One region of the Marinitoga sp. 1135 genome, then DNA from elsewhere that is predicted to be linked to it. Evidence: riboswitches for the same ligand, from Rfam matches in the RefSeq annotation. Region 1 holds a riboswitch; the other holds the start of a gene.
What was found. Region 1 has a riboswitch for cobalamin ahead of XO10_RS04705 (ABC transporter substrate-binding protein). Riboswitches for the same ligand answer to the same signal wherever they lie in the genome.
Positions count from the first base shown of each region.

Region 2: another riboswitch for cobalamin. It lies ahead of XO10_RS10785 (ATP-grasp domain-containing protein); the one in region 1 lies ahead of XO10_RS04705 (ABC transporter substrate-binding protein).

Region 1 covers NZ_LBEZ01000008.1:87,996-103,847, reverse strand. Annotated here, with positions in the region: gene XO10_RS04720 (KamA family radical SAM protein) at 1-108, opposite strand, end outside; gene XO10_RS04715 (ABC transporter ATP-binding protein) at 186-956, opposite strand; gene XO10_RS04710 (iron ABC transporter permease) at 953-1,906, opposite strand; gene XO10_RS04705 (ABC transporter substrate-binding protein) at 1,966-2,850, opposite strand; cobalamin riboswitch at 2,903-3,079, opposite strand; gene XO10_RS04700 (hypothetical protein) at 3,173-6,520, opposite strand; gene XO10_RS04695 (PQQ-binding-like beta-propeller repeat protein) at 6,679-11,574, opposite strand; gene xylF (D-xylose ABC transporter substrate-binding protein) at 11,852-12,871, shown strand; gene XO10_RS04685 (sugar ABC transporter ATP-binding protein) at 12,935-14,452, shown strand; gene XO10_RS04680 (sugar ABC transporter permease) at 14,452-15,579, shown strand; gene xylA (xylose isomerase) at 15,587-15,852, shown strand, end outside.
Region 2 covers NZ_LBEZ01000009.1:52,290-68,141, reverse strand. Annotated here, with positions in the region: gene XO10_RS05405 (lytic transglycosylase domain-containing protein) at 1-100, opposite strand, end outside; gene XO10_RS05400 (purine-nucleoside phosphorylase) at 102-935, opposite strand; gene hpt (hypoxanthine phosphoribosyltransferase) at 990-1,520, opposite strand; gene XO10_RS05390 (biotin--[acetyl-CoA-carboxylase] ligase) at 1,517-2,245, opposite strand; gene panB (3-methyl-2-oxobutanoate hydroxymethyltransferase) at 2,257-3,072, opposite strand; gene XO10_RS05380 (DUF2520 domain-containing protein) at 3,074-3,799, opposite strand; gene XO10_RS05375 (ABC transporter substrate-binding protein) at 3,965-4,675, shown strand; gene XO10_RS05370 (HD domain-containing phosphohydrolase) at 4,665-6,749, shown strand; gene XO10_RS05365 (FtsW/RodA/SpoVE family cell cycle protein) at 6,736-7,893, shown strand; gene XO10_RS05360 (23S rRNA (pseudouridine(1915)-N(3))-methyltransferase RlmH) at 7,895-8,359, shown strand; gene XO10_RS05355 (hypothetical protein) at 8,372-8,695, shown strand; gene XO10_RS05350 (hypothetical protein) at 8,732-9,883, opposite strand; gene XO10_RS05345 (CoA-binding protein) at 9,960-10,796, opposite strand; gene XO10_RS10785 (ATP-grasp domain-containing protein) at 10,793-11,815, opposite strand; cobalamin riboswitch at 11,868-12,046, opposite strand; gene XO10_RS05335 (hypothetical protein) at 12,281-12,856, shown strand; gene XO10_RS05330 (peptidylprolyl isomerase) at 13,041-14,711, opposite strand; gene XO10_RS05325 (2-phosphosulfolactate phosphatase) at 14,725-15,441, opposite strand; gene XO10_RS05320 (histidine phosphatase family protein) at 15,438-15,852, opposite strand, start outside.

The DNA.
Region 1 (15,852 bases):
ATTTGCTCTAAATTTGTATTTTTCAGTTACTTTTTTTAACTGTTCTTTCTCTTCCTGTGATAATTGTTCCACCTGATCAATTTTTACTAAATACTTTACCTTACTCAATTCATCCTCCTCCTTTCGTTCTTTTTGTATAAATATAACTCAATTCTATTATATCAAATTTCACAATTTTTATCAAATTAATATTCAAAAATCACCTGTGGCTTATTTTTGAAAGGATGCTCCACAATAAAACATTCTATATCAAAAATTTCCTTCATTATTTTCCTGGTAATTACTTTTTCAGGCGTTCCTGAATACTTTATTTCACCATTTTTTAAAATATATATTCTATCAGAATACAATGATGCAATATTAATATCGTGGAATATTGCCAGTATTCCTTTATTATTTTCTACAACTTCATTTTTCACCATTCTTATTAATTGCTGGGTAAATCCTGGATCTATTTGAGAAACAAATTCATCAAGTAATAAAATATCGGTCTGTTGAACCAGAGCACGCGTTAACATCACGCGTTGCTTTTCACCACCACTTAAATAATTATATACTCTATTCTTAAAAACATATGTATTTGTTTTTTTCATTGTTTCTTCCATTACTTTGTTATTTTCCTCAACTGATACTAAACCCGCATATGGAATTCTTCCAGAAGAAATAATATCTTCCACTTTAAAATCAAATGATGTAAAGAATTCCTGTGGAACAACAGCAATCTTTTTAAACAATTCTTTTTTGGAATATTCATAAATAGATTTATTTTCAACATATATATTCCCTTTCATTGGTTTTTCTAAACCAGTTAAAAGTTTTAATATAGTTGTTTTCCCTGAACCATTTGGCCCTATTATAGAAACAAATTCACCTTTTTCAAGATACATTTCAGAAATATTCAATTTAAAATGATTGTTATATGAAAAGATAAGATCTTTTATCTTTAAAATACTCATATCTTTCTTCCTCTTTTCATGATAATTATGAATATAGGAGCCCCTACTATAGAAGTAGTTACACCAATTGGAAGCTCTGTAGGTCTAAAAAGGTATCTTGAAAACAAATCGGCAAACCCGAGAAATATTCCTCCATAAATAATAGATCCCAATGTTGAATATCTAATTCCAGGACCTGTTAATTTCCTCACCAGATGTGGAATTATCAAACCTACAAAACCTATAATCCCTGCTTTGGAAACAACAACAGCAACTGCAAAAACATTAATTAAAAGTACTAAAATTTTTATTTTCTCGGGATTAACTCCAGAATAAACCGAAATATCGTCTCCCATTGCTACCACTTCAATTTTTTTATGAAATACAAAATTCACAGTAATTTGTAAAATCAAAAAAAACAATAGAAGATATAAATCTCCCCAGACTATATTTCCTGTACTTCCCATTAGCCAGAAGTTTATATGCAATAAATTTTGCCAGAATAAAACTGTCAATAATGTCGAAACTGAATTAAATGTAAATCCAACAATCACACCACTTAAAATTAAAGATATAACAGGAATTTTTTTCCCTTCTTTTGCTAATAAAAAGGTAATAAATGTTGCTATAATCGCTGAAATAAATGAAAACATCTCTATTCCAAAAGGTAATTCAAGACCATATACACTTTTTAAAGCGGTGTATAATATAGCTCCAAAACTTGCCCCTGAAGAAATACCAATAATAAACGGATCTGCAAGTGGATTTTTTATTATCATTTGAAAATCATTCCCTGCAACGGCAAGTATTGCCCCTATAAGCAATGTTCCTAAAACACGAGGCAATCTTAAATTAAATATTATTCTATTGTACAATGTATTTTCAGATAAATTAAAAAATCCTTTTATTACCTCAACAAATGGAATATTTATAGTTCCAAGTGAAACAAAAAGAATTATAGAAAAAAACACTAAAACAATTCCAGAAATCAGGTAAAAAATCGGGGAAGTTTTCCCCGATTTAATTAATTTCATCTATTTTCACTGAAGAGTTTATTTAGCTCTCCCAATAAGTCTATTAATCCTGTATTTGGTAAAGAAGCCTTATTTCCGTCTATGATAAATACTTTCTTGTTTTTTACAGCTTTTATATCTTTAAATTGTTCAGCATTCATAATTAAATCATATGCTCCTTTATCCCCAGGATAATATGAAGGAACAAGAATTATATCAGGATCTTCCTTAATTACAAATTCCGGACCCACTGCAAACCATCCATTATTTCCTGTATATGGAGCAGTTACATTAATACCACCAGCATATGCAATTAATTCATTTAAATATGCTCCAGTTCCACATGTCCACATCTGTGAAACACTACCATATGCAGAAAGATATATAACTCTTGGTTTCTCTTTCCATGTAAATGTATTTTTGGCTATATTCAACATTCTCTGTCTTAACTTAAATGAATAATCCTGTGCAGTTTTTTCCTTCCCAAGAATTACACCTACAAGAGATAAATCCCTGAACATTTCATTTAAAGTAGTTGGATTTATAACAAAAGCCTTTATTCCAAATTTTTCAAGCTTTGAAACTTCCCCTTCCTGAAATCCCCCGGTTAATAATACAACATCAGGATTTAAAGATACAATTTTTTCAACATTTAGCGGAACCATATTTCCTATTTTCTCAACATCTGTAATATAGGAATCAAAATCAGTAACTCCAACAACTTTATCCTTAGCACCAAGCTTTACAATAAAATCAGAAATAGCTGGTGCAGCTACAACAATCCTTTCTACCTCTTTATCAAATACAACAACCCTTCCAAGATCATCTACAAGTGTCACAGGTTGAAAAGCAAATGCCATAAAAGATAATAACAACAGTGTTGCCAAAAATACCTTCTTCATCTATAATCCCTCCTATATAAAATCTATTTTCCATCTTCTTTTCGCGAGAAGATGGAACAAATCCCTTTAAAGCAGGTCTCCCGGCTTGTGGATCTTCCTACTCCTGGCGCCTTCCCGGAATATAAACAATTCCAGTGGCGTTACTTTGCCAGTTTCGTCCCCACTCACGGTGGCGCGCCCGCAGCGGATTTTCACCGCTTTCCCTTACACTTTAAAGGAATTTTTATTTACTTTTTATTTTTCGAGTATATTATATCATATAATTTCATGAATATAAAGAACCATAAAAAAACCCCGGGAAAATTCCCGGGGGTATAACAGATCAATTTGCAGCTAAACCTTCAAAGTTTAACCAGTTATAATCCTTTTCTAAATCAAGATTGCTATCTAATATTACAAGGCCGTTTTCGCCATCAGATACAACATAATGATCATTAGTTCCATCATTTACCTTTTCCACAAACGTTGTATTTCCCTGAGTATCATAAGAATTTTCTACGTAATTTCCATCACTGTCTGAATCATTGCTTGCACCTATATTTCTTGCATCTGCATCACCAAGTTCTGTTGGATCAGAAACCTTCATAATTATTACACCTTTATTTCCTGCAGATAATATAAGCGTATCTGTGCCATCTAAGGTTATATCTGTAATAAATGCATCATCAAATCTTGAACTTCCTAATTTAGTTAACGTTGCGCTACTGGTATCTCCTTCATATTTCAAAATTATTACACCTTCGGATCCAGCTGCTGCATATATATACGTTTTTGTTGCACCAATTGTTGCTGTTTCAATATCAAAAATACTACCATTACTTAAATTATATCCACTATAATCTGAACTTGTTGTTGGGGCACCAAGATTTGAAATATCATATATTTCAATAGAATCAGTTGTAGAAACTATTAATCTATTATCATCAGTTGTTGCTGAATCAGTTACTATTTTTCCAGAAAGCTGAACTCTGTTTACAAAATCATAATTTCCGCTATTTTCATAAACATTTAATCCTCCACTACCGGAACTTACATAAACAACTGTTGAAACTATAGTTACATTATAAGCTTCTCCTAAAATAGGTAAACTCTTTAATTTAGTAAGATTTCCATTTGAAGTATCAAATTTTAATACATCTACTCCATAACTCCCTTTGGATACAAAAATATTTGTTAATTGTGTAGCTTCAACACTCTTTGCAATTCCATCAAGCTGTATTGATGCTGTTGATTTTGCAGTTGTAAAGGATAATGTTGTTGCGTCTAAAATATTTACTCCATTTTCTGAATCAGCTACAATAATATAATTTTCCAATGTTTTTGTGGCTTTTGCTACAGCCCCATTATCCAATGTATTAATTTTTTCCATAGTATCAATATTTAAGATTAATAATCCATATCTCTTATTTCCAGCAAATAAAGTTCCACCATCGATAAGTATATTACCTACATAATAAATACCGCTATCATATTTTGAATCTTCGCTTAATGTATTTCCATCTAATTTTATAACTCCATTTGTTCCTGCAGCTATATATACATAACCGTCTTTGTAACTAACATCATATGCTTCCATACTTGCATTTGCAACCTCTGAAGGATTTGCTGGATCTGAAATATCTATCTTATATACTCCTCCGCTTCCCGCTGCAACATATGCATAATTTCCGTCAACATATACATTTAATGCACCACTTATTTCATAACTACCAATTTCTGTTGGGCTATTAATATTGCTAATATCTACAATATGCAATCCATCATTTGCAGCAACATATACATAATCTCCAGATTGGTACAATCCTCTTACATCTGAAGAACCTAAAATACTTGAAACGTAAGATAATTCTCCTGCACTATTATCAAAATGCAATATCTGTAATCCTTCTGTTGATGCTGCAACCAGAATATATGCCTTTGTAGATGGACTTGTTACAGTTGTTTCAAGAACATCATATGCAGTACTTCCAAAATAATAAGAATCTGTTTTCTTTGTTAAAGCTGAACTTGATGGTGTATATTCATAAACTGCTACTCCGTTATTTCCATCTGAAACAGCTATATATTCTTTACTATCAAATTCAAATTTAGATAAATTATATACATAACCTTCTGTATTTACTGAATTTGCAACAGTTGCTGGGGTTGAAGCAGAAGTATCAGAAATATCAATTACAAATATTCCTTCATATCCTCCTGCTACAAACAATGTATCCAGACCTGAAGTGGTAAATTCATAGAAATCATCTTTAGAAGGTATCCAATCTTCTCCGCCTTTTCCGTCTGATACCTTTACTCTCCAATAATAGGTTCTACCTCTATCTAATTTATCCACTCCTAAGATTTTAAGAATATTCACCGTTGTCGATGATGAAGTATCACTCTTAAGATTATTTTTATCAACTCCTATGTATACAGTGTATTTTAGCTCATCACCATTTTCATCACTGGCATCTGGGAAAGTTACATTTTCCGTACCAATATTCACATTTTGCGCTTCATCTGAAGGTGTTACATTTGAATCAGCATCTGATGGAAATTCTGGAATTGAATTTTCAACAGGAACACTCTTTTTATAATTTCTTGCAAAGATAATAAAATCTTCTATTCCTATTTTCCCATCTTTAAAAGCCACACTATAAATATTTTCATCAACCCAATCCTTAACAGGTGCAATTTCTGCAGGATATATATCACATTGTGTTGAGTACAATGTATCTCCCTGCTGTGTTCCATAATGTTTTACAAAAATAAGGAAGTCATTTAAATCAACTTTATTATCTCTCTCATCATCACTCGTATCTTCATTATCAAAATCACCTAAAAGAACAGGATTATAAACAACTATATCTCCAGCATATACACTATAACTAATATCTGCATTGTTTAAATCCTTTGCACTTAAATTTGTTATTGTAATCTGTCCTGGAGTCTTTGGAGAATCTCCCTGACCCACTAATTTTAATTCCAACACATCTTCATCTTCAAAATTCATTCCATCTGTTTTTACAAGTGAAATTCTTAATCCATTTGGAATTTCTTTAACTATCATTTGAGGAGCACTTTCACTGCCTATATATTCCACTGTTGCATTTGTTGTATCATCGAATTTTACAATATTATTTGAAGGTAACATAACATCAAATTCCAGAGCAAGAGTATCGGAAACTCCTTTCATGTGAATAGCAACAGTTGCTGGATCACCTGATTTTATTGCAAGGTTATCTGTAACCGATATGCCATCTTCAAATGGATCTGAAGCTTTTGTGATAACGCGTTTACTTTTTTCATCATAAAATGCAGCTTCTGTTTCCAACTTGTCTGTTTCAAGGTTTAGATATTTTCTTTTTAATGTAAATAGCTTTTCACCTTTGGTTATATCTCTTTGAGCTTTAGAAAATAATACAATTGTTTTATTATCCATTGGTTTAATTATAGCTATTGAATTATCTTTATCATATAAAAATGCATCTTCTGGTATTTTTTTATTGATCACTATTTCAATAGCTGAAGCATTTACATTAGAATAAAAATTGTAATTTGATGCCAGAGTTACGCTGACTTCATCGGTATTCAACGATGAAACAGGAATTCTTTTAAAACAACTACTCAACAGGATAATTATCATTATCCCCAACAGGATTACAAATCCTTTCCGTTTAATATTCATAATTTCACCTCCATGTGGTTTATATTCCATCCAATCTGATTATCGTCCTTTTTTTTGAATATCTTTAATGTTATTTTTTATTAATATGATATTATATTAGACTTAAAATTATCTTTTTTGGTTCAATAAAAAAATAACAACGCCTCTTTAAGGCGCTGTTATTGTATTAAAACCTTACCTACATCAGATATATCAATATCCAAATAGTTATCTATTCCCGATGCAAACTTTGTGTTATCTGTAAATCTAAGTTCTGTTTCTCCAGGAGTTCCAATTGCTTTAAAGGTAAGTTGTAATATATCACTATTATTTATACTAAAGGTTCCTCCTAAGGATAAAATAGATATGCTTATTTTTCCATTTGAAATGCTTATAAGTAATCCTTTACCAGTTAATTCTCCTATACCTTTTATATCGTTTTCTGTAATGGATAGTTTAGCCGGATCATATGTAATTTCTATATCACATGCCTGAATATTTTCTATAACCTGCCCGTGTATTATCACATTACCTTTAGACCCTGATTGTATCGTTGTATCTTTAAAATAGAGTTTTGGAACTAATGGTCCTGTATCTTCTTTTATTGTGAATGAATAGGTATCGCTTGATGTTTCTCCACCCTTTCCATCCTTCGCAACTACTTTCCAGTAATATGTTGCTCCAGTTTGAAGATTGGATACACTTAATGATGTATTGGCCAAATTTGTTTTATATGGTGTTGAAAGATTTTGATCTGTTGACAGATATACATCATATCTCAATGAATCTCCATCTGGGTCACTACAACTCCACTGTAAGGTTATATCCGGTTCAATATCTGTTGCATTGTTCTGCGGCGAAAGCAATACAGGCTTATCAGGCGGCGTATTTTGTTGTAAAGCAGTTGTAAATGAATATGTTTTACTTGATGTCTCTCCACCTTTTCCGTCTTTTGCAACTACTTTCCAGTAATATGTTTTACCTGAATCAAGAGTTACTGTATAATCGGTATTTGTATAGTCGCTTTCTTTTGGTGTTGTAAATTGCTGCGAATCTGAGATATATATATCATATTTTAACGTATCTCCATCCGGATCGTTTCCCTGCCATTTTAATGTTACTGTTGTAGGAATATTTTCTGCTTTATCTGCTGGTTCAAGCAACTCTGGTTCTAATGGTGGATTATTTTCATTGGATGATTCTGTTATTGTAAATACCCACAATGGCCCTGAGGTTATATTTCCTTCGCTATCTTTTGCTATTACTTTCCAATAATATGTTCCTGGAACCAAATTTGTAATTTCATAATTTTTAGCAGTTATATTTTTTGCTTTTAATCCAGGCTCCTGTACATTTCCAAAATACAAGTCATAAGTTACGCTGTCTCCATCTGGATCATATGATTCCCATTTCAAAGTAAGTGTCTTTAAACTTAATGTACTTTTATCTGCCGGGTATGGATTATATGGCTTTATTGGAGGTCTATTGTCCGGCATTGTGATTAAGTTTGCATGAATATTTCCGGTATGTTTTCTATCTCCAAGATATATTGGCCATCCTGAATCTTTCAGCTCTATTGAATCGCCATATACTCCATAAATGAACCCATTTAACGTTCCAAAAACTATAACACCATTTTCATCTATATTTGGTGATGATTTTAATTTTAACTGCGTTTCCTCCGTATCCTGATACGTCCACTCTTCAGTAGAGTTTATTACCCTAAAACTTTTTTTACCGCCTAAATATTTATATTCTCCTGTAAGAGTAACATTATATAATTGTTCATTATATAAATCTTTTTCCAGAATATCAGTTATATAGTAATATTTATAAAGATATCCACTTTCGCCTACAAATACTATTGAATTATCTGTATCAACTACTATACTTCCTGTAATTACTTCATCTAATTCTTTTTCAAATATTTTATTTCCATACAAATCATATCCATATATTTTTTTCTCTTTTGTTCCAAAATATATGTTTCCATTTTTATCCATGGATAAATCTGTTGAAATCTGTTGAGCAAAGGATATTTTAAACAATTCTTCTCCTGTATTGCTGGATAATCCATACAGGAATTGTCCAATACCTAAATACAGGTTATTTCCATTAACTAGTATATTTGTAGTTGCATTACCAAATAATTCTTTTTTCCATATTTCGTTGCCAAACGCTCCAAATTTATACAATATACCTGTATCCGTTACTACGAATATTTCTCCATTCACTCCAATAGACACAGGCTTTGATATAGGACCTTCCAACTCTGTTTTTTCATATAACGTGCCATCTGGATTTATTATATATAACTCACCTAATTCATCACCTATAATTATTTGATTAATTGGATTTAACACCACAGGAGCTTTTATAAAGCCTTCTGTATTATATTTCCATATTATATTCCCATAGGTATCCAATGCATATATTGCTCCGTCTGATGTTGAAAAATAAATTGTATTATCTTCAGAAATTGCAGGCGATTGAATTGCACTACCTATATATTTTTTAAATTTTAAATCTGCGGGCTTTAAAATTGTTTTAAAAGAATATATATCGCTTTCTGTTTCAAATTCTCCATCAGAAGCTATAATTTTCCAATAATATCTTTTATTATTTTCAAGTGTAATGTTAAAATATGTAGCTTCGGTTGTACCAATAGCCTGTAATTCTTCATTTTCCTGAGCAAGATATATAGTATATTTCAAAGGATCATCTTCTGGATCTTCGCCTTTCCAGGAGAGTGTTACTTTTATAGGAACCTCTGTTCTTTGATTCTCAGGATAAATTAACACAGGTTTCTCAGGTTGATGATTATTTCTACTATATAGATTTCTATTATGCTCTGAATTTTTTCCGTCTTGACACCATATATTATCTGTAGCCTCTTCTGAGGGAATTATAGATAATGCATATAAATTATTCTGAGAAATTCCCAATAGCAATCCATCATTAAAAGATGAGGATAATATTTCTCCAAATTCATCTTTATTATTTGTAGATTCAAAGTTTTTGTATATTCCGTTTTTCGTAAAAATATATATATTATTTCCATGAATTATTTTGCTCTTATTGTACAAATTAGCAATAGAATAACTTGCTTTAAGTTTTCCGGATTTTGAAATTTTAAATATTTTAGAATTTCCGAAAACATAAACATACTCTCCATCATAAATTCCTTCACCATATATATTATCACTTAAAGTTATTTCCCAATTTTCATCTCCTTCCTGTGTATAACTATATAATTTCTCACCTGTTGCAAAATACAAATTATAATTTTCATCAGAAATAATAGAACCTGTCAATTTATTTGATAAATTAATTTCACAAAGTACCTTGCCAAGTGGTTTTGTAATTATAATTTTCCCACTATTTTCATAATTACCCGAAATCACCATTTTACCATTTTCAATTATCGTTAATGGAGCTATTGGTTCAATTTCATATATTTTATTAAATTTTACTGTATCTCTAGAAAGATCATAAGCTACTATATTACCATTTTTAACTGTAATATAAAGTGTATTTTGACCTGCTGTTAAACCTATAATAGTATCTGATATTTCCAGAGATATTGTTTTTTGAATAATGAATTTACTTAAATCAATTACCTTTATTTCACCATTTTCAGAAGGAATATATAAAATTCCATTATAAATAATACCACCAGGTAAAAGGCCTTCAACTTCTATGATATTATTTTCTGAAGAATCTGTATTTAATTTATATATTTTATCATTTGTTATAACATAAATTTTTTCATCATAGATAAACATATCTTTTATATCTTCTATTTCTTTTTGCCATTCAAGGGAAACGGGCTCTTTTGTTGTTTTTATTTTATACACTTCACTCCAGCTTTTCTCACCATAAGGATCTTCTGACATTACTTTTAGATAATATACCTTATTCTTTTCAAGAGATATATCATAGTATGTATCTTCAAGATTTGTGGCAATTGGAGATAAGTACATTGGATTATTACCCATATAAAGTGAGAATTTCAATTTATCATTATCTTTATCCACTCCATTCCAATTTAATCTGATATTATCCGGAATTATTGAATTGTTTTTTGGATATATAAATTCCGGATTTTCAGGTGTTTGATTTACATCCTGAACTATTATATTTAAAACTCCCAGTGAATTTTCTTTTGTATCCGATACCACTATCTGTTCCTGAATTTGTTTTGTTAAATCTGGATGTTTTACAAAATCATAATCTGGTTTGAATATATACTTACTTCTTTCAATCATTGCACCTTTATTATTTGTTAATATATGGTATTCTATTGGATCGTTTTCTCTATCGTATACAAAATTTTTCAAATCCAATTCAAATTTTTCATTTTCTTTTATCACAAATGTTTTAGCGGGAAAGTCAACAACAGGAGGTGTATTGTCATCTGTTTTGAATGTCCATATATCTGATGTTTCACTTGCACCCATTGAATCAAAAACTACTACTTTCCAATAATATTTTGTATTTAACTTTAAATCTTTTACGGTATATTCTGTTTTTGTAAGATATGTTGCAATCGGTGTTATAAGCGATGTAGATTCATCAAGATAAAGATTGTAATAAACATTATCTCCATCAAAATCCACACTTTTAATCCATTGAAACTTTATTTCATATGGAAAAACTTCTTCTGCACCATCTCTTGGATTTATTAAAAAAGTTTTAGTTGGAGGATTTTTATTGATTTTTTCAATTCTAAATTCAATAATTTTTCTATCTAAATTCCCTTTTTTATCTACTGCTTCAAGTTTCCATGAATATGTTTTATCTTCATCAAGGGATAAATTAATTTCTGTTTCTGTATATTCCTTAATATCTTTTATTACCTTTTTATCAGTATTGGAAAATAAATAAAAATTATAATACAGAAGATCATTATCAGGATCTTCTGCCTTCCAGGAAAATTTAACTTCTTTATCAGTTAAAGATTCGCCATTTTGTGGAGTCATCTCCAATATTTTCGGGGGATTGTTTTTAAATATACATCCCTGAAAGAGAAAAAGCATCAGTAATATAATTATAAGATTTAAAATTTTCTTCATTTCAATTCCTCCAATTTTCTATACTATCTCTAAATTATTATTCTATATTATATATCGATTATCCCGAAGAACTTATAAATCCACATGTAAAAAACAAACAAATATTACATAAATTAAAAAAATGTAAATAATTGATAATAATTGATAATATTTATAGTTAATTAGATCAAAATGAATTCTATACGATTTTTTTATTTATGTAAAAAAATATATAATCTTGTTGTATTAATTAATTCCTTCCGGGAATTAATTAAAAAAAGCGAAGGGGGTATGTATGATGAAAAGATTGTTTTTAGTAACGTTGATAGTTTTGATGATTATCGTCGGTATTTCTAAAGGAATTCTTATAGGATTATCCATGGACAACTTAAGGCTTGAAAGATGGCAAAAAGACAGGGATATATTTGTAAGTGTTGCAAAAAAACTTGGTGCAAAAGTTTTAGTTCAATCAGCAAATGGCGATGATTCTTTGCAATTATCACAAGTAGAAAATATGATAGCTCGAGGTGTAGATGTCTTAGTAGTATTACCTCATAACGGAAAAGTTATGGGAAGTATCGTAAAAGAAGCACATGAAAATGGAATTCCTGTTATTGCATATGACAGACTTCTAATGGATTGTGATGTGGATTATTATGTAACGTTTGATCCTATAAAAGTAGGTGAATATCAAGCAAAATATTTAATTGAAAAAAAACCTGAAGGAAATTATTTCTTATTGGGTGGATCACCTACAGATAATAATGCATACTTATTTAGAAAAGGTCAAATGAAAGTTTTACAACCTTATATTGATAGTGGAAAAATTAAAATTGTTGGTGATCAATGGGCAAAAGACTGGCTACCTCAAGAAGCTTTAAAAATAATCGAAAATGCTCTTACAGCAACTAAAAACAAAATTGATGCTATTGTTGCATCAAATGATAGTACAGCTGGTGGAGCAATTGAAGCATTAAAAGAGCAAGGACTAGCAGGTAAAGTTTTAGTTTCTGGTCAAGATGCAGATTTAGCTGCATGTCAAAGAATTGTAGAGGGATTACAAACAATGACAGTTTATAAACCTATTGATAGTATTGCTACACAAGCAGCTCTTATGGCAATTTCTGTTGCTAATAATATAAAAGTTATTACTAATGGTAAAGTAAATAATAATTATAAAGATGTCCCTACATTTTTCTTAGAACCAATCCCTGTTGATAAAAATAATATGGTTGAAACAGTAATAAAAGATGGTTTTCATTCTATAGAAGAAGTATATAAAAACATACCTAAATCAAAATGGCCTAAGATTAAATAATGAAAAAAGCGGGATGTAATAGAAATTACATCCCGTTATATATAGAGTATAGGAGGGATTTACTTGATCTTGGAAACGAAAAATATATCTAAAGAATTTCCAGGGGTAAAAGCATTAAATAATATAAATTTAAAAGTGAAAAAAAATGAATTACATGCTATAGTTGGCGAAAATGGTGCTGGCAAATCAACCCTTGTAAAAATACTATGTGGAATATATCCATACGGAACATATTCTGGAAATATTTTTTTAGAAGGGAAACTAAAAAAGTTTTATTCGACAAAAGATTCCGAAAAAGAAGGAATTTCCGTTGTTCACCAGGAATTATCTCTTTTCGAAGAATTAAGTATAGCTGAAAATTTATTCATAGATTTTGAAAATACAAAACCATATTATATTAACTGGAACTTTCTCTACCTAGAATCAATAAAATGGTTAAAAAAAGTTGGTTTAATGCATATAACTCCTACAACAAAAGTTAAAGAATTAGGTGTTGGTGAAAAACAACTTCTTGAAATTGCTAAAACATTAATTCAAAAACCTAAAATTTTAATTTTGGATGAACCAACTTCATCGCTTTCTGCAAAAGAAACCGAAATTTTATTTAATATAATAAAAGAATTGAAATCTCAGGGACTATCATTTATTTATATTTCACATAAATTAGAAGAAATTTTTGAATTAGCCGATACCGTAAGTGTTTTTAGGGATGGAAATTTAATAGAAACCAATAATATAGAAAACTACAATAAAAATAAAATAGTTAAATTAATGGTAGGAAGGAGCTTAAAAAAATTGTATCCAGAAAGAAGAATAACTCCCGAAAAAACCGTAGTTTTTAGAGCTGAAAATTTTAATACTTATAATAAATTTGGAAAAAAAGTTGTAGATAATGTAAGTTTCTTTTTAAATAAAAGTGAAATATTAGGTATTTTTGGTCTCGTTGGTGCAGGAAGAACTGAACTAGTAAACAGTATTTATGGTTCATATAGAGGAAGATATACCGGAAATGTATATTTGAAAAATAACAAATTAAAAATAAAAACACCTGAAGATAGTTTAAAAAATGGTATTTCTTTATTAACTGAAGAAAGAAAAATATATGGAATAATACCAACGCTTAGTGTAAGAGAAAATATATCTTTACTATATCTTCAAAAAACGAAAAATAAATATTATGTTGACAAATTTAAAGAATTAAAATTAGTAAAAGAAAAAATAGAAGAGTTAAAGATAAAAACGAGCAGTACAGAAGTAAAAATAACTACATTAAGCGGTGGAAATCAACAAAAGGTGCTCTTAGCAAGAAATATTATGATCTATCCAGAAATAATAATCATAGATGAACCAACCAGAGGAATAGATATAGGTGCAAAGTACGAAATATATGAATTAATGAATGATTTAACGGAAAAAGGAATATCAATTATAATGGTTTCATCTGAATTACCAGAAATATTAGGAATAAGCGATAGGATTTTAGTAATGCACGAAGGAAAGCTTGTTGCAGAATTTGATAATAGTAAAAAAAATGTTACGCAAGAAGAAGTAATGAATTATGCTACGGGGGTGTTAGTTTAATGAATAAGTTAAAAAATTTAAAATTAAAAGAATATATGATGGTAATAGCCCTAATAGGTATTTGGATAACATTTGAAATTTTGACAGAAGGTTTCTTTCTAAATCCAAGAAATTTATCAAATTTGTTTAGACAATCAATATTTATTTCAATTCTTGCAATAGGAATGGTTTGGGTAATTGTTCTAGGTGAAATCGATCTTTCTGTTGGTTCGGTTGTAGGACTAAGTGGTGGAATATTAGCAATATTAGACGTATGGTTTAATATGAATCCTATTTTCTCATTTTTCATAGTTTTATTAGTTGGTGCGATAATAGGTATGTGGAATGGCTTTTGGACTGCACATATGAAAATGCCTGCATTTATAGTTACATTGGGTGGAATGCTAATATTTAGAGGAATTTTGGTTGGAATTACTAAAGGAACTACTATAGGGCCATTAAGTAATTTTTATGAAATGTTAGGAAAAGGTTATTTAAACAAAAATATTGGTTGGATAATAGGTATAATAGCAGCAATTATATATATTTTTTTTGAATTAAATGAATGGAAGAAAAAAATTAAATATAATTTAGAATATTTGCCTGTTAATTATGAAGTCATAAAAATAATCATCTATATAATATTAATTTTTTTATTTGTCTTTACTTTAAATAGTTATCGTGGAATTCCAATCTTTTTTCTGATCATGTTAGGAATACTGATATTGTTTATGTATGTTTCTAAATACACTGTTTTTGGAAGATATATATATGCATCTGGTGGAAATAAAGAAGCTGCTATAGTCGCTGGTATTAATGTAAAAAAAATAACTTTTATTGTTTTTATTATTAACGGAATTTTAGCTGCATTAGCTGGAATATTTCTTACAGCAAGATTGGATGCCGCATCAGTTGCATCTGGGCAAGGTGCTGAACTGGATGCCATAGCTGCTTGTGTAATCGGTGGAACAAGCTTAATGGGAGGAATTGGTCATGCATTTGGTGCTGTTATAGGTGCTATTGTCATGTCAAGTTTAGATAATGGAATGAGTTTAATGAACGTTCCAATGTTTTGGCAATCCATAATTAAAGGATTGGTATTAATAATTGCTGTATGGTTTGATATTACAAGTAAAAAAAATGACTAAAGGAGGCATTTTTATGTATTTTAATTTAGAAAAAATTTTATATGAAGGAAAAAATTCCAAAAAAATTTTATCTTATAAATTTTATAATCCGGACGAGATAATAGAAGGAAAAAAAATGAAAGATTGGTTTAATTTTTCTATAGCTTATTGGCATACATTAGGAAACATAGGTATGGATCCCTTTGGTGCTCCAACTATGAAAAGACCTTGGAATTTAAAAGATCCTTTAGATACAGCTCTTGCAAAAGTTGATGCGATATTTGAATTATGTGA
Region 2 (15,852 bases), on a different contig from region 1:
ATCCTGGTTTATAGAATATTTTATTATATATGTCTGTTTTTTCTGAAAAACCAGATATAGTAATTAATATAGTAAAGAGGAAAAGTATAACCCTTTTCACCTTATAATTCACCCAATAATTCTAAAATTATATTGGCAATTTTTTCTCCAGTTTTATTAGCGATTTCAATTACTTCTTCGGCTGTTACAGGTTTTAATTCATCTGGAACTGCTTTGTCTGTTACTGCAGAGAAACCTAAAACTCTTATTCCAGCGTGATTAGCAACAATAACTTCTGGAACTGTTGACATTCCAACTAAGTCTGCACCAAAATTTCTCATCATTTTTAATTCAGCAGGTGTTTCAAATGTTGGTCCTGTGATTCCAAGATATACGCCTGTATAAACAGGAATTCCCAATTTTTTAGCAACGCTGATAGCTTTTTCTGTTAATTCTTTATCGTAAGCTTCACTCATATCAGGGAATCTTGGTCCCCATTCATCATAATTTGGACCTATTAATGGATTATCTCCAAAGAAGTTAATTTGATCTGTAATGATACATGGGTTTCCAACTTCAAAATTTGGATTCATTCCACCAGCAGCATTTGTCACAATAAGAATTTTAATACCCAATTCCTGCATTACTCTAATAGGGAATGTTACTTCTTTCATTGTATAACCTTCATAATAATGGAATCTTCCATTCATTAACATCACATTTTTTCCAGAAATTTTTCCAAACATTAATGAACCTTTGTGTCCAGGTGCTGTTGATACAGGGAAATTTGGAATTTCTGAGTAGCTTATTTCAAGGGCATCTTCAAGTTTATTTGCGATTCCATGAAGCCCTGAACCTAAAACAATTGCCACTTCAGGTTTTTCAGATACTTTACTTTTTATATATTCAGCTGCTTCTTTTACGTTTTTTACATATGCTTCAATGTCAAAATTCATATAAAACACCTCCAAAATATAATATATTTATTTTTCATTTATTATTATATCACATTATTCTACATATCCAATAAATGGCAGGTTTCTGTATTTTTCATCATAGTCAAGACCATAACCTATTACGAAGTAATTATCTATATAGAATCCAGGGAAGTCTACTTTTATACCGTGATCATGAGCATTTTTTATAAGAAGGGATGTTAATTTTAAAGAAGCAGGTTCCTCTTTTAATATTTCAGACATTAAAAATTTTATGGTATTTCCTGTATCGACTATATCTTCAATGAGCAGAACGTGTTTTCCTTTTAAGCTATAATTTAACCAGCTGTTTACTGTGATTTTTCCTGTTGATTGTGTTCCGCCGTGATAACTGGATATGCTTACAAACTGATATACCATATCATGTTCAATGTTTTTTACAAGATCAGCAAAAAAATGAACAGAACCTTTTAAAGCACAAACAGCAACTATTTCTTCATCTATATCCTTATAATATTCTGTAATTTCTTTACCAAGTTCTTTTGCTTTGTTTAAAATCTGTTCTTCTGTTAATAATACCTTTAAATTTTCAGGGGATATATTCATACCACACGCTCCTTTCTTAATGAGACCTCACCAGCATATACCTTTTCTATACCACTTTCAAATTCAACTTCAAGATAATCACCATGTATTGAAATAATTTTACCACGTTTTTCTTCATTTTGGAATATTATTTTTATAAAATCTCCATTTCGAATGTTAAGTTTTTTTATCCATTGTTTTGTGAAAGCGGATATTTTATCTCTTTTAAAATATTTTAAATAATATTTATAATATGCATGGGAATTAATTTGCTTTAGAAGTTTCTCAAGATGTAGTTTTTTGTTTTTTTCTTCAATATAACTTGTGGCTATATCTTTTAATTCTTCAGGAATTTTATTATTTACATTTAATCCAACGCCAACTATTATAGCTGAAGGTGTTACACCAGTGAATACAGCTTCGCCAAGAATACCACATATTTTTTTCTCATTTACAAGCAAATCATTTGGCCATTTTATTACTGTTTCTAATTTATATTTATCTTTTAAAATATCGTGTATGGCTAAACTGTATAATCGAACATAGTGCCAGGGATTATAGGGTCTTATATTTGTTGGTTTAAATAATACGGAGAACCATAATCCTCCTCTATCTGCAATCCACTGCCTTTTCATTCTTCCATATCCGCCTGTTTGTTTGTCAGCCCATACTACTGTTTCAGATGGCAAATCCTTCCAATGTTCTTTTAAAAAAATGTTTGTTGAGTTAATAGTATCAAAATGTATAATTTTATCTCCTATAATTTTTGGTCACTGCCTTCCTCTATAGGTTTATATGCATGTTTAGCTTCTGGAAATTTTCCATTTTTTACTTCTGATGAATAATTTTCAATAGCTTCTTTAAATAATTCGAAACCATTTAAGTATTTTTTTAAAAATTTAGGTTCAAATTCGTTGTTTAACCCCAATAAATCATGCCATACCAGAACCTGACCATCACAAAATCTTCCAGAACCTATACCTATTGTGGGTATTGCCAATTCTTCTGAGATTTTTTTTGCAACAGGTTCTGTAACCATTTCCAACACAATTGAAAATGCTCCAGCATCTTCTAAAGCTTTTGCACTGTTTAATAAAACTTCTTCTTCAGTTTGAGTTTTGCCTTTTGAAGTTATACCTATTTGTTTATATGATTGTGGAGTAAAACCTATATGACCCATTACCGGTATCCCGAAATCCACCATTTTTTTTATTAATGGCACAACATTTAATCCACCTTCGAGTTTTATAGCATCAGCACCAGCTTTTAGTAATAAACCAGCATTTTTAATAGCTTCGCTATCGGAAACCTGATAGCTTAAAAATGGCATGTCTCCTATAATAAATGTGTTAGGAGCACCTTTTTTTACAGCTTTGACAAAGATTATCATTTCTTCCATGCCTATTTTTATAGTATCATTATTTCCAAGCATTACATTTGAAGCTGAATCACCAACAAGTATCATATCGACATTTGCGGCTTCAGCGATTTTGGCGGAGAAATAATCATATGCAGTAATCATTACTATTTTCTCCTGCTTTTTTTTCATTTTTAGAAATTTTCTTATGCTCATGTCAATTTTCCTCCTTTATCCTGTATAGCGTATCTATAAAAAAATCATAAATATTTTCATCGTTAAAATAGCTTTTGAATATTTTTTTTTCTTTTTGAATGGTTTTAATATCATTTCTTGCAACAGGGCCAGTTAAAGCTTCTTTTAAACCTACTTTTTTTATATTATTTAATGAATAGATTGCAAGGTCTATTAAATGCTCTATGTTGTTAAGATTCATATCTTTATATAAATCCATGGATAATTTCGCCAGAGCATATGAAAAATTTGAAAGTATAACAGCTGCAAGATGATATTGGATTTTTTTGTTTTGGGGAATAATGATATATTTTCCTTTTAAGTCTGTAACTAATTTTTTTGCATATTCCAATCCCTTTTCATTGCCTTCAATTCCCCAGACTATATTTTGTATTTCTTCACATTTTTTTTCTGAGTTAAATGGAAAGTTAGGGTGCATGGAAAAATGTGGCACAGATTGTATAAAAGAAGAGTCCAATACTCCACTACAATGACCAATTGCGAGAACATTTTCGAGGTTATTATTTTTTAATTTATTCCATATTTTTTCAATAATATCATCGGGTGTTGTAATTATTATAATGCCATCAAATCTGTAATTTGATATATCAATATTCTTCCCTATTAATATTATATCAGAATATTTTTTTATTAAGCAATTATATAAAGTTTTTCCCACTTTTCCAGGTCCAATTATATAAATTTTCATGTATAAAAAACCTCCGCAAAGTTAAATATATTTAGTATAACGAATATTTCATAATGCATATTTTTTATGATATAATATTTATACGGGATTTATTTTGGATTTGCTGTTTATGATGATATAATCTAAATTTACTTATATTATAACATAAATTGAAAGGGAGTTATTATGAAGAGCAAGTTATTTATAATCTTTTTTTTGATAGTAGCTGTGCAATTTTATGCAGTGTTAAAGGTTGGGATTTCACTTACAGAGCCATATGCATATATGGAAGAAGTAGAAGATGGGTATATTTTAAAAGGAATTGATGTAGAAATTGTAAAAATGATATCTCAAGAGCTGCATGAAAATGTAGAAATTTATATTTTTTCGTTTCCATATCTGGTCGACAATGCGCTAAATGAAGGAAATGTGGATATGATAATAGGCGGAATACATATTACTCCCGAAAGACGAAAAAAATATTATTTTTCAATACCGTATTTAACTACAGGGTTGGTTTTAATAAAATTAAAAGATAATAAGAAAAAAATAACAAGTTTTGATAATATAGCTATTGGCGCAAAAAAAGATTCAACGGGGTATAAAAAAACGCTTGAATTAATTAATAGCGGCAAAATAGTACATTTACATGTATATTCTTCAAATGAAGAGTGTCTTGAAGGGGTTTTAGATGGAAATGTAGATGCTGCTTTCTTTGATCTGGTAAATGCTTTATATTTTTCAAAAAAATATCCTGTAGAAATTGTTGGAGAGCCATTTGAAAAATCAGATGTTGGTATTGCAACAAAAGATAAGATTTTACTGGAAAAGATAAATTATATAATTTTGAAGAATAAACAGAAAATAAATATTATACTGAAAAAATATGGAAAATAATAAAATAAAATTAGAACAATGGTTTAGAAGAAACACAAGAAAAAAGTTAATAGCTGCAACCACTGCCATATATTTAATAATGGCAATCTTTTTTGCTTTAAATACATATTTTTATATGAACAATGAAGTTGAAATCCAGTACAATAGGATATTAAAGATTATTGATACTCAAAAGAAGAGAATTATTACGAATATGGAAGTTATTGCAAATGTTTATTCTTTATCTGTTGATGCTGAAAAGATCCTAAAAAATGTTGTTAATAGCAACTCTGTTATCTCATGTATAGGAGACTATAAGCCGTCGTTAAAAACATTTACCTTTGTATATCCAGAAAAAGCCGGGTTTCAACAATTTGATATTGATAAACATATAGATGAATTGAAAAAAACAGAGTTTAAAGTTATTGTTGACAATGAAAATATATGTTATTTATTTCCGTACTTTTATGATTTTTACGGAGAAAGTCGTTTTTTCGAAGGGATTTTAGTTGTTAAATTAGATGTCAAAGCGGTAATTGATGAATTAAAGGTTTTTCTTGCAAAAAATGAGAAAATTTCTTTGACTAAAGAAAATAAGCCGTTTGCAATTTTTAAAACATTTGAACTTTATGGAAGAAAGGTTTATTTAATAATAGATTATAGTAAATATATATATAACTTCTTTTTAGTAACATTATTAAGTATGATTGTTGTTGTATTAATATCAATAATTATGAGAAAATTGGAAATAAAGCATTTAAATAATCAGATTATCAGGCCTATTAAATCATTGACAGAACATATGAGAAATGAATTACTGGAAGAGTTTGATCAGAATTTTGAAATAGAAGAATTTGAATCTCTGAAAAATTCATTTAATTCACTGATTAAACGAATTTATGCGCATAAATTGGAATTAGAAGGTTATTTGCAGGAAACTACGGCAATGAATGAAGAATTAAGTGATTTAAATAAGCGATTAGAGACGTATTTTGAAAAATTAGAAGAGTTAATAACGGTAATTGCCCGTCTTAGTCTTTCCGATATGGATGAAAAGGTCTTTTTTGACAAATTACTTGAAAGTGCTATAAAAATAGTTCCTGAAGCCGATTATGGAAGTATTTTTCTGTTTAATAAAGATAAAAATATATGGAAGATTATCAGTGCAATTGGGCATGATGAAAAACGGCTGAAACATGTTGTGTTTGATAATAAAACATTTATATATGCGAAACAGGTATCTGTTGTTGAAAATATTGTTGAAAAAAATAAAGGATTGCTTGATGATACAAAACTTCAGGAATTAGCCGATGCAACAAAACCAATTTCAAAATCGTTATTAGCGCCTTTAAAGATAAACAATTATGTTATTGGGCAAATTGCTCTGGATATAAGTGTAAAAAATGGCAGAAAGACTTTTTCAAATGAATCTATGAGACTTGTAGAGGCTCTTTCGCATCTTGCTTCTGCATTTGTTAGATTAAAGCAAATTTCAAAAGAAGAAGGAAGGTTCCATAAAAATGTTGTATTAACTCTTGTAAAAGCTCTTGAGTATTATGATAAATATACAAAAGGTCATTCAGAAAGAGTTGCATATTATGCAACAGAATTTGCAGAATATCTTAAACTGGATAAAGATATGATAAGAAAGGTTTATTGGTCCAGTTTATTGCATGATATAGGAAAATTCTTTATTCCCCAAACAGTTTTAAATAAGGAGACAAGATTAACAGATGAAGAATATGAAATAGTAAAAACACATTCCACTAAAAGTTATGAATTGCTTAAACAAAGTGGTTATATGGATGAATATGCAATTATTGCAAAGTATCATCATGAAAGATGGGATGGCAGAGGATATCCAGAAGGATTAAAAGGCGAAGAAATACCATTTATTTCAAGAATAATATCTCTTGCTGATAGTTTTGATGCAATGACAACAGACAGACCTTACAAAAAGGCACTTTCATTTGAAGAAAGCATAAAGGAAATTGAAAAAAATGCCGGAACACAATTTGATCCTGATTTAGCAATGAAATTTGTAGCTTTCTTAAAAGAAGAAAGTTGGAGGAAAAATTACAATGATAAGAAATAATCCTTTGTCAGGAATTTATACAGAACCTTTTGAAAGAATGAGAAAATTTGAGTATATAATTCCTTTAATATATTTTTTACTTTTGATAATAGGAGTTTTTGCAGTAAGAACAGCTACATATGGAGAGTATATAGAAGATAATTATTATAAACAAATAATATTTTCAACGTTAGGAATAATAGTATTTTTTACCGCATATTTTTTAAAAGAAAGTTTTTTAAAAAGAATTATCGGCTATTTATATTCTTTTACTATTTTTCTTTTAATATATGTTTTGGTATTTGAACGAGCACGCTATGGTGCAAGACGATGGATAAGAGTTGGTCCTGTTGGAATACAGCCCTCTCATTTGTTTTTGATCTTTACACTTATTATTTTTGCAAAATACCTTGCAGAAAAAAACAAAAAAGCATATTATATATTATCTCTAACAACGTTGTTAGGGCTTGGATTAATCTTTAAACAGCCGGATCTGGGTATGACGTTATTTACATTTGGTTTATGGTTTATGTTAACCTATGTTTCTGGTGAACATGAAAAAACATGGAAAACTTCAATGTTTTTAATGTTATTTTCCTCACCTTTTGCCTTTTATTTTATGAAAGATTATCAAAAAGCCAGAATTATAGGTTTTTTATTTCCTGAAAAAAATGCCGCTGGAGTTGCATATAATACTTTACAGGCAATGAGAGCAATAGGTTCTGGTGGTTTTTTTGGAAAAGGATATTTAAATGGTTTTATGAATCTTTCTGATTTTGTACCGGAAGACCATAATGATTTTATTATTTCTGTAATAGGTGAAGAATTTGGATTTTTGGGAATAACTGTAATCATATTGCTTTATGGAATATTAATTTATAGAATGTATATTTATGCACAAAAAACTTCCAGAAGATTCTGGAAATACATATATTTTGGAACAAGTTTGATTATATTTTTTCATGTCTTTGAAAATATAGGGATGAATTTGGGAATAATGCCGGTTACAGGAGTTCCGTTGCCTTTGATTTCATATGGAGGGAGTCAGATAATTATTTTTTCATTTTTGCTGGGTTTGGTAACTAAAGGTATTGCAACAACAGAATCATATGCAGAAGAAAATTATATAGATGATGAAACGAATTTTAAAGGAGAAATGAATTAATATGATAAAGGTTTATGTTATTGGAAAACCAAAGACGAAATTTATAAAAACAGGTCTTGAACAATATTTGAAATGGACTTCTAAATATGATAGAGTGGAATTAATTACTTTGCCATTATCAGATGATTTAAATAAAATATCAGCAGAAGAGTATAAAAAAAAGGACATGGAGAGGATTTTAAAATATTTTACAGGAGATGTTTTCAGGGTTGTTCTTGATGAAAGAGGAAAGGAATTATCCTCAATAGATTTTGCAAAAAAAATAGATACATGGAGAATAGGTAAAAAAAACATATCTTTTTTTATTGGAGGACCGTTGGGACATCATGAATATATAAGAAACAATGCAGATTTTTTGCTTTCTATGTCTAAGATGACCTTTACGCATGAAATGATACTGCTATTTTTACTGGAACAAATATATAGAGCATTTAAAATAAATAATAACGAAAAATATCATTATTAAGAAGGTGAAAGTGTGCATCAGAGAATATTTAAGAGGATGAAAACATATGAAGATGTATATAAATTTTTAAGTTCTATGGATAATATATCTGAAAATGCATTAATTCCAGTGAGAAAGGTATTAGATGAAGAAAGCAATGAGGAATTTATTTTATTCGAGGAAAATGATAAAATAAATTATATAAAATTCTATCATATGGGAAGTTGCGAATTATGTTTTGAAAAATACTCTTCAGAGGATATTTCAAAGAAAGAATTATGGGCTGAAAATCCACCTACTTTTATGGACAAAGAATTAAAATTGGAGATAATATTTGAAGTTTCAAGTAAAAAATAACCCTGAAAATCAAATTTCAGGGTTATTTTTTATGTGTTAATTTAATAAAGAAAAAATCTTTGTAAATATTACCATTCCCAGTAATGCAAATGGATATGTTGCCCCATATCCAGAAGCAACCTCTTCAGATTCATTTGCATCAATTGCGGCACCAAGTCCTGGAGTACTTGTCATTCCTCCACAAATAGCGCCAGATAAAATTATCCAGTTAAGTTTAAAAATATATCTTCCTATAATATAACCTATTAGAATAGAAAAAAAAGCAATAATTAGTGCGAAAAACATTAAAATAAGCGTTTTTTCGTTAAGATTATTAAAGGTGTTATATCCAGATTTCAATCCAACAGATGACAAAAACATAAGCAATCCTAATTCTTGAATACTTTTTAAGATTTTTTTGTTCATTTTAAAATTAATAGGTCCAACTTTACCTAATGAACCTAAAAATAAAGCCGAAATCAATATTCCACCGGTCATGCCAAGTGAAAATTGTATAATTCCAAGATTGATATTTATCTTACCTAATAGAATACCTACAATTATTACAAAAGAAAATGCCATGAAGTCAAAATTGTTAATTTTATCTTCTTCAAAAGTTATTTCAGATGCCAGTTTTTCTTTTTCTTTTGAAATATCTATTTTAAATATTACAGGAATTAAGTACATAGAAAGAATTACCGCAAGAACACCAGGGATATATCCAACAGAATATCCAAAGGTTATTTCATCCTGGAAATCAGGAACAGTTTCAAGTGCTGTTGCAAGTCCTGGGGAACTGGTAAGGGCACCAGAATATACTCCAATAAAATTATAAATATTATATCCTGATATTTTTCCAAAAAAATAGGATAGAATGAAACCAGAAAGAGTTATAACAAATGCCATGGCTATAAATCTACTTCCAAATTTTTTTATGATAAATTTAATATCTCTGGAAGCTATTAATCCAACAGCTGAAATAAATAAAATCAAAGAAAAAAGAAAAAATTGGTGAAATGAAGCCTTTAATAATTGGATTGAAGAAAGATTATTATCTTTTAAAAGGAGGGTGGTAGCCAACCACCCCAAAAATAATCCGCTAAAAAGGGTTCCCGAACTCCCTAATTTAAATCTACCTATTTTAAACTTACCTATAAAGATACCTAAAAAAATTGATGAAAATAAAAGAAAATATGGATTTGAAAGCAACTTCTTCAACTCCTTTGTTATAATAATATAGTTATTTATATCATATCAAAATTTATTATCTTTATATTTACTTTTCTTATAAAAGATCTGGTATATTTTTAACCACATTTATTCCCATTTCAAGAAGTTGCTTTTCTTTATATTCAATACTACCTTCATAACCTTCTACAATAGCTCCGGCATGTCCCATTCTTTTTCCTTTTGGAGCTGTTCTTCCAGCAAAAAATACCTTTATATTCCCTTTATAACCTTTTTTAAGAGCATTTTTGATACCTGTAACTTCATCATTCCCCCCAACTTCACCTATTATAACAGCCTCTTTTATATTATTTTCAATTAAATAGTCAAAAGCTTCTTCAACAGATGTTCCGATAATTGGATCACCACCCAGACCAATTCCGATTTTTATGCCTTTTGAATATAAAGAAAGATAATTTGATATTTCATACATTAAAGTTCCGCTTCTTGATATTACAGCAATTTCTCCAGGCTTAAAAGCTTTTTCAGGCATAATCCCGATTTTTGAAATTCCAGGTAATATTACGCCAGGACAATTAGGTCCTATTACCCTTACATTATTATCCTTTGCAATATGATATACATCCAGCATATCCTGTTGAGGAATATGTTCTGTGATAATTATAATTTTTTTTATGCCAGCATTAATAGCTTCAAAAATAGCATCTTTTGCAAATGGAGCAGGTACAAATACAACAGATGTATCTGCATTATATTTTTCTACAGCATCTTTCATATTGGTTAATACAGGAATATTATATAAATCCTTTATTTTATTGTTTTTTGAAACACCACATACAATATTTGTTCCATAATCGAGCATCTTCTTTGTATGCAATCGTCCAGATTTTCCGGTAATACCCTGGACACAAACTCTTTCATTTCCGTAAATCATTTATACTCACCCACTTTCACTGCATCAAGAATCATGGAATACATATCTTCATAATAATTTAAATTGTGTTTTTTTAGAATTTCCTTTGCTTCGTTTTCATTTGTTCCCGTTAATCTTATAAATAATTGTATATCAGGATTTTCCTTATTAAATTCAACGAGTCCTCTGGCTATTTCATCGCATTTTGTAATTCCACCAAAAATATTTAGAATTACTTTTTTTATTCCAGAATTCTTTAATAAATTTAAAGCTTCAAGAGTAATATCCTTTTCAGCTCCTCCACCAAGATCAAGAAAATCTGCTGGTTCTCCACCATGTAATTTAACAGCATCCATTGTAGCCATAACTATTCCTGCGCCACAGCCGATAATTCCAATATCTCCTTCAAGTTTTACAAAGTGAAAAGGATACTTTTCATCAACAAATTCCTCTGCCCAGGTTTGTCTGAATATAGCGTTATCATCAAGATGCATTACAGCATCAAGAGCGATTATTTCTCCTCCTTCTGATTCGATTAATGGATTTATTTCAAGAAGGGTTAAATCCTTTTCTCTAAATAATTTTCTTAAATTAGGCAATATTTTCTGGATTTTTTCCGGAATTACTTCATGAAATTTTTCAAAATTTGTTTTTATAATTGAATCTTTGTTTTCTTCTATATCAATACCACCACTTTCGGAAAATAGTATACTTATTTCTTTTTCTTCTCTATTAAGTAGTAGAGATATATAGTATTCTTTTTTTATGGGAATCATTTCTTCAGCGAGAACCCCATAAGGTTTTTCGCCTTTTATTTCTTTTTTTAGCAGATATTTTGCTTTTTCAGAAAATTCTTCTTCTGTATGTGCAAATAATACACCGCCTGCTTTCATTCTTCCGCCCACTAACACCTGAGACTTTAATACTGCAGGCAGGAATGTTACTTTAATGTCTTTTTCAGAAGTAATTAGATACGATTGAGGCACTTTTATTCCATAATCTTGCAAAAAACCCTTACCAATAAATTCATGTACTTTCACTTAAATCCCTCCTATAAAATAAAAATTCCATCCTAATCTCCCGCGAGATCAGGATCGCTCTGGAATTAAAGGCAGGTCTCCCGACTTCCGGATCATCCTACTCCCAACGCCTTCCCAGGACAATTCCCAGTGGCCTTTTGTTGGTTTCGTACCCGGTTACGGTGGCGGGGCCGTGATGGATTCTCACCATCTTCCCTTTTAAGATTTCTCACCTTTAATTCCGGAGGTATTTACTTTTTTAATTTTCTATATGATTCTACCATATTAGATCTTTACATACAAACCTGAAAAGATAGTATATATTTTCTAATTTTGTAGAATTATGCCTGATAAAATTTTAAAATCTAATTAAAACTAAGAATTTTTATTTTTTTTTAATATCTTTTAAAACTTGAATCAATAATGGAATTATAGTAAAATTATAATTTAAGGATATTAAATACAAATTTTCAGGGAGGTGTTTATATGAAAAAGGTAACTCTTATACTTGTTTTATTAAGCATTGCTTTTCTTTTTGTAGGGTGTGTAGATCTTTTACAACAGGATAATTCAGACGTATTCCAAAGTTACTTTGATGATTTGAAAAACATTACAGAAAATTCTTCTATAACCGTATTAGAAAAGTACTTTTACAATGTTAATGTTACAGGAATGACAGATTTTGACGAAGATGCATGGGAGTGGGCTATAGAAGAGCTTATTTATCATTGTCCAATTTATGATGGTAGTACAGGAAAAGTTACAGGAAAGATTGAAAATCTTGAGATAACAAATGAAAAAGAATCAGAACCACCGGCTGATTTAAAAAATATCTGTCCTGATGTAGAAAAGGTATTAACAGCAGATTTATCTTTTGATCTCACTGCAGTAGGTGAAACAACATCAAAACATTATGATATTACAAGAAGCGCTTATTATATAAAAGACAGATGGTATATAGGAGTTGTGTATTATGAAAAAGAAGAGGATAAAGTAGTAATATATCCTGATTGGGAAGCATGGGAATATTGGGGAATGTTTTTAGGAGAATTTGATGAATAAATTTTTATTGATTAAATAATAATAAAAAAACAAAAGCCCCGACAATCGGGGCTTTTACGAAACCATATATGTATATGGAATCGGGGGATGGGGATTTCAAAATTATTATATCTTAGATATATTAATTAACAGTTACAAGAAACTGATAAATTTAAATCTTTTTTTACATTTTGAGAAAATATTTTCATTGCATCATGTTTTTTAAAGTTGTTTTTATTTCTTCTATAATCTTTTCTGACTGAGACTTTATTTCCGGGTTATCTGTTTTTTCCACAATTCCTTCAAAAGCTTTTAAAAGCTTTTCAAGCTCTGGTTGAATTACATCTTTTGGTTGTGATTGAATATATTGCTTGATATAGTTGTAATATGAATAATTATAATCAAATGCAATTTCGGGATCTTCTGGATTAAGCTGATATAATTCTACAAGTGTATTCATATCTTTGTTTTTCATATAAATTTCTTTTAAAATAATGAAATTTCTGTTATTGAGTTCTCTGGAATAATCTTCTTTTTCTTTTATATCTTCTTTTAATTCTGTATTTGTTTTGTTTATTAAGTAAGGATACATTATTTTTATGTAGTATAAATTTTCAAGGTTTGTTTTAAGCTGATCTTTTTCTTTCTTTTCAGGTGAGTCCTTTAATTTAGAGATTTCCTCTTCTATTTTATTTAATTCTTCGTCTAAAGCTTTTTCATCAAGGTTTTTGTATTTGTTATCGAGAACTAATAAGGATTTTTCAAGTTCTATAATTTCAGGGATTTGTTCTTTTATTTTTTTTGCTAAAGTAACATAACTGAGTTTCCATTCTTCTGGTACATCCTGATCTGTTTTTATTGCGTCGAATAATTTTTTTTCTATATCCATTAAATCGTCAATTGTTTTAGCTTTTTGGATTCTATCCTCATAGATTAGAGGTTTATAAACTATCGCAAAATCAAATTGTTTTGAATAGTCCATATACCATTTGTATAATTTCTCGTTTTTTAAGTCGGATTTAATTTTTTCCACAATTTCTGAATTGTTTTCCATATCTTCTGGAGAATTATAAATCTTTTTATCTTTAACCTTTATTAAATGATAACCATAATCTGTTTTTACAGGACCTACAATACTACCGATTTTCGCATTCCAGGCTGCTAAGAAATAAGGTTCAACAACCTGTTTTTTTGTAACCCAGTTAATTTCTCCACCGTTAACAGCAGAATTTTTATCAATAGAGTACTTTTTTGCAGCATCTTCAAATGAAATTTTACCGCTTTTTATTTTGTTTAATATTTTATTTGCGGTAGCTTCATCTGTAACGAGAATATGTTGTGTAAGTACTTTATCATTATCTTCTTTTAATTTTTCAAAGTTTTTTTCTATATATTCATTAACTTCATTTTCTGTAACTGTTCCTATTTTTGAGTCAATATATTTATAGTAATATGAAGCTAATAAATTGTTTTTTATATAATCTTTGAAACTATCTTCAGAGCCAAAGTAAGAAATAATCTGTTTTTTTGTATCTTCATTTGATAAGTATTGTGAAGCGAGTTCTTCAACTTTTCTGTCTATTTCTTCCATATTGGGTTTATAATTGTTTTCGTTTGCGTAGTATTCAAGAATTTTATAACTTAAAGCTGTTTTTATTGTAGAAACCATGTAAAAAGGTTCTTTCATAGGATCAAATTGCTGACCGTTTTGTTGCATTTGTTGAAGGGAATTTAAATATTCAATTTTAAAAGCCTTTTCTGTAAGATAATAATTACTTAAAATCTTTCCGTCTTTCATTAAATAACCAACAATTTCTTCAGAAAAACCTGCTAATACAAATACTACTAATGACAATAAAACTAATACCTTTTTCATTGGACACCTCCGACTAAATTTCTATTTTTGGCTTAAACTCATTTGTTTTTGCCTTTGAGATAGGAACTACATTTAGCAATCCTTCATTAAAGCTCATTTTCAGGTCTTTTTCAAGGCCAAGTTTTTTGAGTTTTTGAGCATGTAAAGAATACTGGAATATTCTGGTATGTGGAATGTTAGCCATATTTAATGCTATATATGCTTCATCGTTGAAATAGCATATATCCTGTTTTGATAATATAGATAAAAATCTACCTGCTGTAAATACATCTTCAAGAGAAACATATCCATCTGTTCCAGAACATACAATTCCAATATCATCAATTTTTTTACTTAAAACATATTGAATAGCTGATTTAAGATTAATTAAAGACAATGAAATGGTAATTCCCATATCGTTTGCTTTTAAAAAAGCTTTTGAGCCATTTGTAGTACATAAAATAACCTTTTTATCCTTTACCTGATTAGCATTTCTTAAAATTTCTGTTGGAGAATTTGAAAAGTCAAAGCCTGTAATTTTTAATCCGCCTCTTTCTCCAACTAATACTACATTATTATCCATATTTTTTATTTGTATTGCTGTATCAGGATCATCGGTTATTGAAACGCTTTCTGCTCCAACAGAAATAAGAGTGGCCATTGTAGTTGATGCTCTTAAAGTATCAACCACAAAATAATATTTATGATTTTCCAATTTTACATCTGGTAGAAAATAAGCATATAATCTCATATTTCTTCCTCCACTGTTTTTGGATGTATAATTCTTTCAATATCAAGATGCCATGTTTCGTTGAGATTTATTAATCTATATCTATTATTTTCAAATTCTATAGTTGTTACTGACGCATTATCGAGCATAAAATTTCTATGCTGGTTTAAAGGAAGATTTAATACCCAACAAATTAAGCTTCTGATCAGAAGTGCATGTGAAACAATTACAACATTTTCATTATAGGTATTATTAACAATTTCTTTTAAGGCTTTTACTCCTCTTGCCTGAACTTCTGCCATAGATTCAACGCCCTTAATATATGCCCACGGATCATTTCCCCATAATTTAAATTCTTCCGGGAAATTTTCTTTTACTTCATCAATATGATATCCATTCCACAATTCAACGTGAGCTTCTTTTAAACCTTCA